4 regions of the Mesorhizobium sp. CNPSo 4671 genome follow, and region 1 is predicted to be linked to each of the others. Evidence: riboswitches for the same ligand, from Rfam matches in the RefSeq annotation. Region 1 holds a riboswitch; each other region holds the start of a gene.
The links. Region 1 has a riboswitch for cobalamin ahead of bluB (5,6-dimethylbenzimidazole synthase). Riboswitches for the same ligand answer to the same signal wherever they lie in the genome.
Positions count from the first base shown of each region.

Region 2: it holds a riboswitch for cobalamin, as region 1 does, so the genes downstream of both, AC04SF_RS30170 (DUF1636 family protein) here and bluB (5,6-dimethylbenzimidazole synthase) in region 1, are expected to answer to the same signal.
Region 3: it holds a riboswitch for cobalamin, as region 1 does, so the genes downstream of both, metE (5-methyltetrahydropteroyltriglutamate--homocysteine S-methyltransferase) here and bluB (5,6-dimethylbenzimidazole synthase) in region 1, are expected to answer to the same signal.
Region 4: it holds a riboswitch for cobalamin, as region 1 does, so the genes downstream of both, AC04SF_RS10430 (DUF1636 family protein) here and bluB (5,6-dimethylbenzimidazole synthase) in region 1, are expected to answer to the same signal.

Region 1 covers NZ_JBWLUW010000001.1:690,682-692,878, reverse strand. The annotation lists gene AC04SF_RS03110 (histone deacetylase family protein) at 1-584, opposite strand, end outside; cobalamin riboswitch at 706-885, shown strand; partial or broken gene bluB (5,6-dimethylbenzimidazole synthase) at 889-1,563, shown strand; gene AC04SF_RS03100 (hypothetical protein) at 1,671-2,197, opposite strand, start outside.
Region 2 covers NZ_JBWLUW010000014.1:12,230-14,426, forward strand. The annotation lists gene AC04SF_RS30165 (ABC transporter substrate-binding protein) at 1-693, opposite strand, end outside; cobalamin riboswitch at 1,147-1,353, shown strand; gene AC04SF_RS30170 (DUF1636 family protein) at 1,445-1,843, shown strand; gene AC04SF_RS30175 (ABC transporter ATP-binding protein) at 1,840-2,197, shown strand, end outside.
Region 3 covers NZ_JBWLUW010000027.1:8,702-10,898, reverse strand. The annotation lists cobalamin riboswitch at 567-765, shown strand; gene metE (5-methyltetrahydropteroyltriglutamate--homocysteine S-methyltransferase) at 884-2,197, shown strand, end outside.
Region 4 covers NZ_JBWLUW010000003.1:466,850-469,046, reverse strand. The annotation lists gene AC04SF_RS10435 (winged helix-turn-helix domain-containing protein) at 1-1,082, shown strand, start outside; cobalamin riboswitch at 1,112-1,316, shown strand; gene AC04SF_RS10430 (DUF1636 family protein) at 1,357-1,785, shown strand; gene cobW (cobalamin biosynthesis protein CobW) at 1,788-2,197, shown strand, end outside.

The DNA of each region.
Region 1 (2,197 bases):
GCGCCGGTGCCGGGATAGAGCGGCATCTGGTGCGTCGAGCAATAGAGCACCGAGGGATCGTCCCAGAAAATATCCTGCGTGCCGTTGCCGTGATGCACGTCCCAGTCGACGACAGCAACGCGCTCGGCGCCATGCTTCTTCTGCGCATAGCGCGCCGCAATCGCCGCCGTGTTGAAGAAACAGAAGCCCATCGCGGTGGTCTTCTCGGCATGATGGCCGGGCGGCCTTGCGGCGACGAAGACATTGTCGGCACGGCCGGCGAAGACGTCGTCGACAGCGGCGTTGGCGGCGCCGATCGCGGTGATCACCGCTTGCCAGCTCTTCGGGCTGGCGGTGGTGTCGGCATCGATGCGGGCAAGGCCTTCCTCGGGAATGGCGGCACGAACGCGGGCGACGAAATCGGCGGGATGGGCGTACAGGATGGTCGCTTCATCACCCTCCGGCGCCTTGACGCGATCAAGCCCTGCGAAGGCCTCGTCATCCAGCACCCGTTCTATGGCGCGTAAACGGTCCGGCCGCTCGGGATGGCCGGGCGGCGTGATGTGTTCGAGGAAGATCGGATGGGTATAGAGACGAGTGGCCATGCTCCCTATCTAGTGCCCCGGCAACGCGATGACCATGCGTTGCCGCTTGATGACTGGGGAAAATCACGCCTGCGTCCATTGGCGTCGCCGCGGGGATTGGCGCCGCCGAGGCTTCGGCGTAAGGTCGCAGCCACTGCCTGGTGCCCGCCGCAAGCGGGAGAATCGGGAACACGGTTGAACTCCGTGGCGTGCCCAACGCTGTGAGGGGGACCGCGCCGGTAAATGCCACTGTCGATGACGGGAAGGCACCGGACGCGGGTTGATCCCAAGCCAGAAGACCGGCCTGGCAGGCATCGTCATCCGCATGGTCAGGCGGCTGGCATCAATAGCAATCGCAAGGGGACAAGCGATGCCGGAACACATGACCGCTCCTATGGGCGACGGATTTGACCAGATGGCGCGTGACGCGGTCTACCGTGCCATGTTCACGCGGCGCGACGTGCGCAGCCATTTCCTGCCCGACGCGCTCGATGACGAGGTGCTGGCGCGGCTTCTGCTTGCCGCCCATCACGCGCCATCGGTCGGCTTCATGCAGCCCTGGAATTTCATCGTCATCCGCGACGCCGCGCGACGGGCTGATGTGCGTGAACTGTTCCTGGCCGCGCGCGAACTGGAACTGCCTGAAATCGAAGAGGAACGGCAGGCGCTCTACCGCAAGCTCAAGCTCGAAGGCATCTGCGAAAGCGCCCTCAACATCTGCATCACCTGCGACCGCCAGCGCTCGCAGGGTTCGCCGCTGGGCCGTTGGCACAATCCGGAAATGGATCTCTACAGCACCGTCTGCGCGGTGCAGAATTTCTGGCTGGCGGCGCGCGCCGAAGGCGTCGGCGTCGGCTGGGTCAGCATCATCGAGCCGCAAGCGTTGAAGAGCCTGCTATCCATTCCCGAGCACGTGACGCCGATCGCTTATCTCTGCGTCGGCCGGGTTTCCGAGTTCGCGCCCAAACCGGACCTCGAAACGCATGGCTGGGGCCGGCGGCTGCCGCTGCCCGAATTGATCATGAGCGAGACTTTCTGCGGGCAAGGCGAGGTACCGCTCAAGTCAGCTGTGGCGCACCTCAACGCAGTCGCCTGCGCGCCCGCCGATCAGCGTGTTGCGCCTGCCGTGCCCCAGCGCGAGCCGCCGAACGAGGCCAGCGCCTTGTCCTTCAACTCCCTGAACTTCGACGACGCCTCGGCCAGCCGGGCATCCCAGGCCGGATCGGGCACCTGGCCGGCGATGGTCTTGAAATAGACCTGCATCAGGCAAGCAATGGCAAATGGCTCGATGAAGGCCGCCTTGAAGGCCCAGGCGAAGACGATGGCGAGCACGAACGCCCAACCAGCCAGTTGTCCCGGCATGATGAACAGAATGGCGGCGGCCGGGGCCAGCATCAGCAGGAAAATGATGAAGGACACGCCCCACATGATGACCGCCAGCCAGACGGCGTTCTTGACCATGGTCTTGCCGTTCTGGGCGTAGAGCACGACGCCTTGCCGCGCCGTCTCGAAGGGCGAGGACGAATTGATGCGGATGTTGTAGCCGAGGATGATCTCGTCGACATAGGTGAGCGACAGGCGAATCACCGTGTTGATGAACGAGACGAGGCCGCTCAGCCCCGGAATGGGCAAGA
Region 2 (2,197 bases), on a different contig from region 1:
CGGTATCGTGCCGTTGATCAGCCCGTCATAGACGTCCAGCCCGTGCTTGTTGACCAGGATCGCGGACCACATGAATTGTGAGGGCCACTTCTTCTGGTTGGCCAGCATGAAGGCGGCAAGGCCGGCTTCCTTGCCCTTCTGTGCATTGGCCATCAGCTCATCCCATGTGGTCGGAACCTTGAGGCCGAGCTGTTCGTAGATGTCCTTGCGGTACCAGACCACCGACGCGCTCATCTCCGTCGGCACGAAATGCTTCTTGCCATTGTAGACCGACAGCGCCACGCCGGCCGGGTTCAGCTTCTTGTCCCAGCCATACTTCTCGTAATAGGGCGTCAGATCGGCGGAGAAACCGTTGTCGACGATCTCCTTGCCGCGGCCGCCTTCCCAGGAATAGAAAAGATCAGGCGGATTGCTCGATGACAGCTCGATCGTCTGCTTGGTCTTGTAGGTCTCGCCGTCGACGCTGGCTCCGGTGACATGGACCCGGTCGCCATTCTTCTTGTTCCATTCGTCGATCAGCCAATTGGCGTAGACCTCCGAGGACGGCCATGGCGCCCGGTAGAAATACCTGATTTCGGCGGGCGCGGCCCGCGCCACCTTGACCCCTGACGCCGCCGCCACTGCGGTCGCGCCGAGTGCAGCGGAAGCCTTCATGAAAGTGCGGCGGGACAGTGCATTCTGTTTGATGTTCATCGTTTTCCTCCCGGTTCGATCTGACAATGACAGGCAGCAGCAAGCCGCCGCGAAGCGCGAGCGCGACGCGTGTCGACAGTGACTGTTGCTGACCCTCCGAAGGCGAAGTTGGTGGCGTGGTTCTTCCGTCGCCAAATTCGTCACGGAGATTGAATTAATCTAATCGAAGCGCTTGCGCAAGCGCTTCGATGGTCAATTTCGGATATTTTCGGTTGCCTCCAGCCGGGCTGGTTTGACTGAACTCCGCCTTGCGCGGTCGCAACCTTGCCGACAAGCCGACATGGCTCTCACGACAAGGGGATTGACAGCGGCAGAGGATATCATTCTAACGTTATGTTATGACATTACGAATGGAAATATCACATGTGTCTTCTCTGATGAGGCCAAGGCTGCTGGTGCCGCGATGGTGACAGGCTTGGTCGAAAAGAATCGTTGCGATGCGCCGGGGGCAAATCTACGATGCTCGGCTGATGGTCCCCGCGCCGAAAGGCAAGGGGTGAAAAGGGAACACGGTGAGACCCTCAAAGGTCGAGGCCGTGGCTGCCCCCGCAACTGTAAGCGGTGAGCAAGATCCGACACGCCACTGGCCGGCAAGGCTGGGAAGGCAGGATTGCGCAACGACCCGCGAGCCAGGAGACCTGCCATCACTGAGTTGACCGGACGGGGTGTGCCGGGAGGAAACGTGGACGTCGGTCTTGTCGGCCGGCTCGCCAACATCCTTCCGTTGCCAGTTTTGGAAAGTGACGGAAAGTTGGACGGCGCCATCGATCATCGCATCATCGTGTGCACGCTTTGCCGTGACATCCCGACCGGCATCAGGTCGGGCGAGAGCCTGTGCGCCGATTTGCGCTCCCGGCTCGCGGCCTACCATGAGTCGGCCTTGGCGGATTGCTTCACGATCGAAGGCGTCGAATGCATGGCGGGCTGCGCGCGACCGCTGACGGTGGCCTTCCAGGCACCAGGCAAGGCTTCCTATCTTTTCGGCTCCATCGACGCTGAGGCCGACGCCGGCGATCTCGTGCGATTTGCCAGGCTTTACGCGTCGCTCGCCGACGGCTGGTGCAATTCCGGACAACGTCCGCCGCGACTGGCCGGCAAGACTCTGGCCCGCATTCCCGGACCGGTCAAGATTGCGGGCGACAGCCGATGACAATGCCGCTTCTCGAAGCCCGCGACCTCTGCGCGATGGCGAATGGCCGCGATCTGGTCCATGCGGTCAGCCTGTCGGTGGCCTCTGGCGATCGTCTCGCCATCATCGGCCCCAATGGTGCCGGCAAGACCACGCTGCTGCGCATGCTCTCTGGCATGCTCAGGCCAAATGCGGGCGAGGTGAAGCTCGGTGGGCGCCGCCTGGACAGGATCTCGACCGCCGAGCGGGCCCTGCACATCGCTGTCGTCGGCCAGACCGACCAGCCCGATCCGCGCCTGGCGGTGATCGACTATGTCGAGCTTGGCCGCGTCCCGCATGCGGGCCTGAGACGCAGGAGCGAGGAACGCGATATCG
Region 3 (2,197 bases), on a different contig from region 1:
ATACGACAGGCGCACCAGAAATGGTGGGGTCCGTGTCAAAGATTTCTAGGTAAACCCGCGAAAGCGAAACGGCATCTCTTGGTTTTGGCGTCGAGCAAGCTTTGCCTTTTGGCGCTTTTACGCTTCGAGCGGGCAGAATACCCGCAACCGATCCCGTGTGTATGAGTGCAACGTGTCAGAGCCGGATCTGCCAAATGCGGGCAAAAACGTCTGACCTGAGAAGAGACATAGGCACCTTGCCGACGCGTCATGTGTCTTGGCCTTTGGATTTCAAGAAGTCAGGGATGTGGGGCCCTCGATTCGGCGCTGAGGCCATTGATGATCGCCGGCATGTAGGCGATCGGATTGACGCCGCCGACTTGGCAGGCCGCGGTGGGCTCGAACAGCAAGCCGGCCGGAGTTCTCGATGTCTACTGGGCTTCGGGCGGTTCAATGCGTGGCCTGATTGCCGGTTGATCAGCGCGGTCGCAGTTACTCGCTCTCGGTGCAACCTATGCGCAACACCAAAATGTCACATAATGACATAAACATTTCTTTATGCGGTATTGACACACAGTTCCCTGCTGTGATTGTCTGCATGCCGTGGTTCTCCGTACGGCACTGCCGCATGGAGCTAAGAGGGAAGCCGGTGCGAGGCCGGCGCTGCCCCCGCAACTGTTAGCGGTGAGCCAACCCCACTCATGTCACTGAGGCGACAGCCTCGGGAAGACGGGGAGAAGCTATGACCCCGCGAGCCAGGAGACCTGCCACGACGAACTTTGTCCACGGGCGGGGTGTCTCGGTGGCCGCAGCAGCCCGGCGTTCGTGCCGGCCTACGAGGCGCCTTCTTGTCCCCACGCCCCAACCATCGGGGTATGGCATGACTGTCTCTCAGCAAATTCCTGTGGCAACGCTCGGTGTGCCGCGGTTCGGTCGCCGACGAGAACTGAAATTCGCGCTTGAAAGCTACTGGTCCGGAAAATCTTCCGCTACCGACCTTCTCACAACGGCGAAAGCGCTGCGTGCCGCCAACTGGGAAGAGCAGCGCGATCGCGGTGTGTCGAAAATTCCGTCGAACGACTTCTCGCTCTACGACCATGTGCTCGACACTGCAGAAATGGTCGGCGCGGTGCCGTCCCGATACGCCTGGAGTGGCGGCGAGCTCCCGCTCGACATCTACTTCGCCATGGCGCGCGGCGACCAAGACCAGACGGGGAGCTGCGGGCACTCTGATCAGGAGCGTGCGGCTGGCCCTGCCCTGACCGCGATGGAAATGACCAAATGGTTCGACACCAACTATCACTACATCGTGCCGGAACTCGACGATGATCAGACGTTTGCCCTCTCGTCGACGAAACCGGTTGATCACTTCCTCGAGGCTAAAGCCCTCGGCATTCATACACGCCCAGTCATCCTTGGACCTGTCACCTTCCTCAAATTGGCGAAGTCACCTGCCGAGGGTTTCAATCCCATCGCGCTGCTGCCGCGGCTTCTGCCCGTCTACGAGCAGCTCCTGCGGAGGTTGAAACTTTCGGGAGCCGATTGGGTGCAGATCGACGAGCCGGCGCTTGTGCTGGATCTAAACCCGAACGAACAAGCGGCCTTTGAATTTGCCTATGGGCAGCTGTCAAATGCCGCGCCCGAACTGAAGATCATGCTGGCTACCTATTTCGGTGCGCTGGGTGACAATCTCGACACGGCGATTTCGCTGCCCGCAGCCGGACTGCATCTCGATCTTTCGCGCGCTCCCGAACAGTTGGAGACGATTGGTCGGCTCGCGCCTAAGGATCTGGTGCTGTCGCTTGGCTTGATCGATGGCCGCAACGTCTGGCGCGCGAACCTGCCTGCCATTCTCGACCGCATCAAGCCGATCGTCGCCGGCTGGCCCTTGGACCGCGTCGAAATTGCGCCGTCGTGCTCGATGCTGCATGTGCCCATGGACCTTCGGATGGAGACGGCACTCGATGCCACCATCAGGTCGTGGCTCGCCTTCGCCGCGCAGAAGACCGACGAACTGGTGGTGCTGGCGAGGGCGCTGTTCGAAGGCAGGGATTCAGTGGCAGACGAGTTGACAGCTTCCGCCGAGGCTGCCGCTGCTCGCGCAGCGTCCGCAAAGGTCCATGATCCGCTTGTTGAAGGTCGGATCGCCGGCATTGACGACAGCATGAAGCAACGAAAGAACCCTTTCCTCGTGCGTTCCACGGTCCAGGCCCGCACG
Region 4 (2,197 bases), on a different contig from region 1:
GCACCGGCCTGCTGCAGATCGATTCCGTCAGCGCGGTGGTGCGCGCTCACTATATGCCGCTCTATTCGCGCCTTGGCCCCTACCCGCTCGCCTTACTCGACAATGCCGCGGTGACCCGCAAGCGCACGGTGTTCGAATACTGGGCGCACGAGGCCTCCTTCCTGCCGGTCGAGACCTACCCGCTGATGCGCTGGCGCATGCAGCGCGCCGAGCAAGGCGACGAGATGTATCTGGGCCTGGCCAAATGGGGCCGCGAACACGCCGCCTATATAGAAGAGATCTACCGCGCGGTCGCCGAGCGCGGCCCGATCGCCGCCTCCGCGCTCGAAGGCCAGAAGGGTTCGGGCGGCTGGTGGGGCTGGAGCCATGCCAAACATGCCTTCGAATGGCTGTTCTGGGCCGGGCGCATCACCACGGCGCACCGCCGCGGCTTCGAGCGCTTCTATGATTTGCCCGAGCGCGTCCTGCCGCAGGCGATCCTCGATCTGCCGGTGCCTGCCCCGGAGGACGCGCATCGCGAATTGCTAAGCATCTCCGCCCGCGCCCATGGCATCGCGACATCAGGCGATTTGCGCGACTACTTTCGACTGTCGCCGGCCGACATGAAGGGCCGGTTGGAGGAACTGGTCGAGTTGGGCGAGCTCGTGCCGGTGCGCGTCGAAGGCTGGGACAAGCCGGCCTACCTTCATAAGGACGCCCGCTTGCCCCGAAAAATCGAGGCGCGCGCCTTGCTCGCACCGTTCGACCCGGTTGTCTTCGAGCGCTCGCGCTCGGAGCGGCTGTTCGATTTCCACTACCGCATCGAGATCTACACGCCGGCCGAAAAGCGCCAATACGGCTACTACGTCCTGCCCTTCCTGTTCGGCGACCGGATCGTCGCGCGCGTCGACCTCAAGGCAGACCGGCCAGCCAGCGTCCTGCGCATCCATGCCGCCTACCCTGAGCCCAACGCACCGCCTGAAACCGCTGCGCAGCTCTTTGAGGAACTGAAGCAGATGCAGGGCTGGCTCGGCCTTGAACGCATGGAGGTGACACCGGCCGGCGATCTGGGCCCGGCGTTGGCCGACATCGCCGTGTCGTAAGCCCGCGTTGACACCGCTGCCTGCAAAAGCCTAAATCCGGTCCAGACGGTCCTTTGCCCGCAACGGCAGGGGCTAAGAGGGAATGCGGTGCGGGATGAAAATCTCAAATCCGCGGCTGTCCCCGCAACTGTAAGCGAAGAGCCAAGGCCGAAAGCCACTGGGAGTTTCCCGGGAAGGCGGCACCCAAGGCGATGACCCGCGAGCCAGGAGACCTGCCGTCTGCGACAGAAGAATCCGATCGCCCGGCGGGTTTCCGGGCAAGGAGCCCGGCTTTTTGGACCAGAACAGCAGTTTTTCGGCTGGCACAGCGGATATCTCGTCCGCCGACAGCGAAGCCTTGGCCGGCATCACGGTCATCGTTTGCGCCTCCTGTCGCGACGAAACCGGCTCCGACGCCCATCCCCGCGCCGGCGAACTGTTGGCCGAGGACACGCGCCATGCAGCGTCTGACGACCATATCCGAGTGCGCACGGTCGAGTGCCTTGGCAACTGCAAGCGCCGGCTGAGCGCGGCGATCCTGCGCGACGGCTGCTGGAGCTATGTGTTCGGCGACCTGACTGCGGCCAGCGGCGCCGACCTCGTCACTGGCGCAAAGCTCTTCGCCACGTCAACGGACGGCCTCATCCCCTGGCGCGGCCGGCCCGATTCCCTCAAGCGCGGCCTCGTGGCCCGCATTCCACCCCTCGACATGCTGAAGGACTAACCATGACCGCTTCCGTCTCCCGCGTTCCCTGCACCGTCGTCACCGGCTTTCTCGGCGCCGGCAAGACGACGCTGGTCCGCCATCTCCTGGAAAACGCCGGCGGCAAGCGTATCGCGATCATCGTCAACGAGTTTGGCGACATCGGCATCGACGGCGAGATCCTCAAGGGTTGCGGCATCGACACCTGCCCCGAGGAAAACATCGTCGAACTGGCCAATGGCTGCATCTGCTGCACCGTCGCCGACGATTTCGTGCCGGCGCTCGACCAGATCCTGTCGCTCAACCCCAAGGTCGACCATATCCTGATCGAAACCTCGGGCCTCGCTCTGCCCAAACCGCTGGTTCAGGCCTTCCAGTGGCCGACGGTGAAGAGCCGCGTGACCGTCGACGGCGTCATCGCCGTGGTCGATGG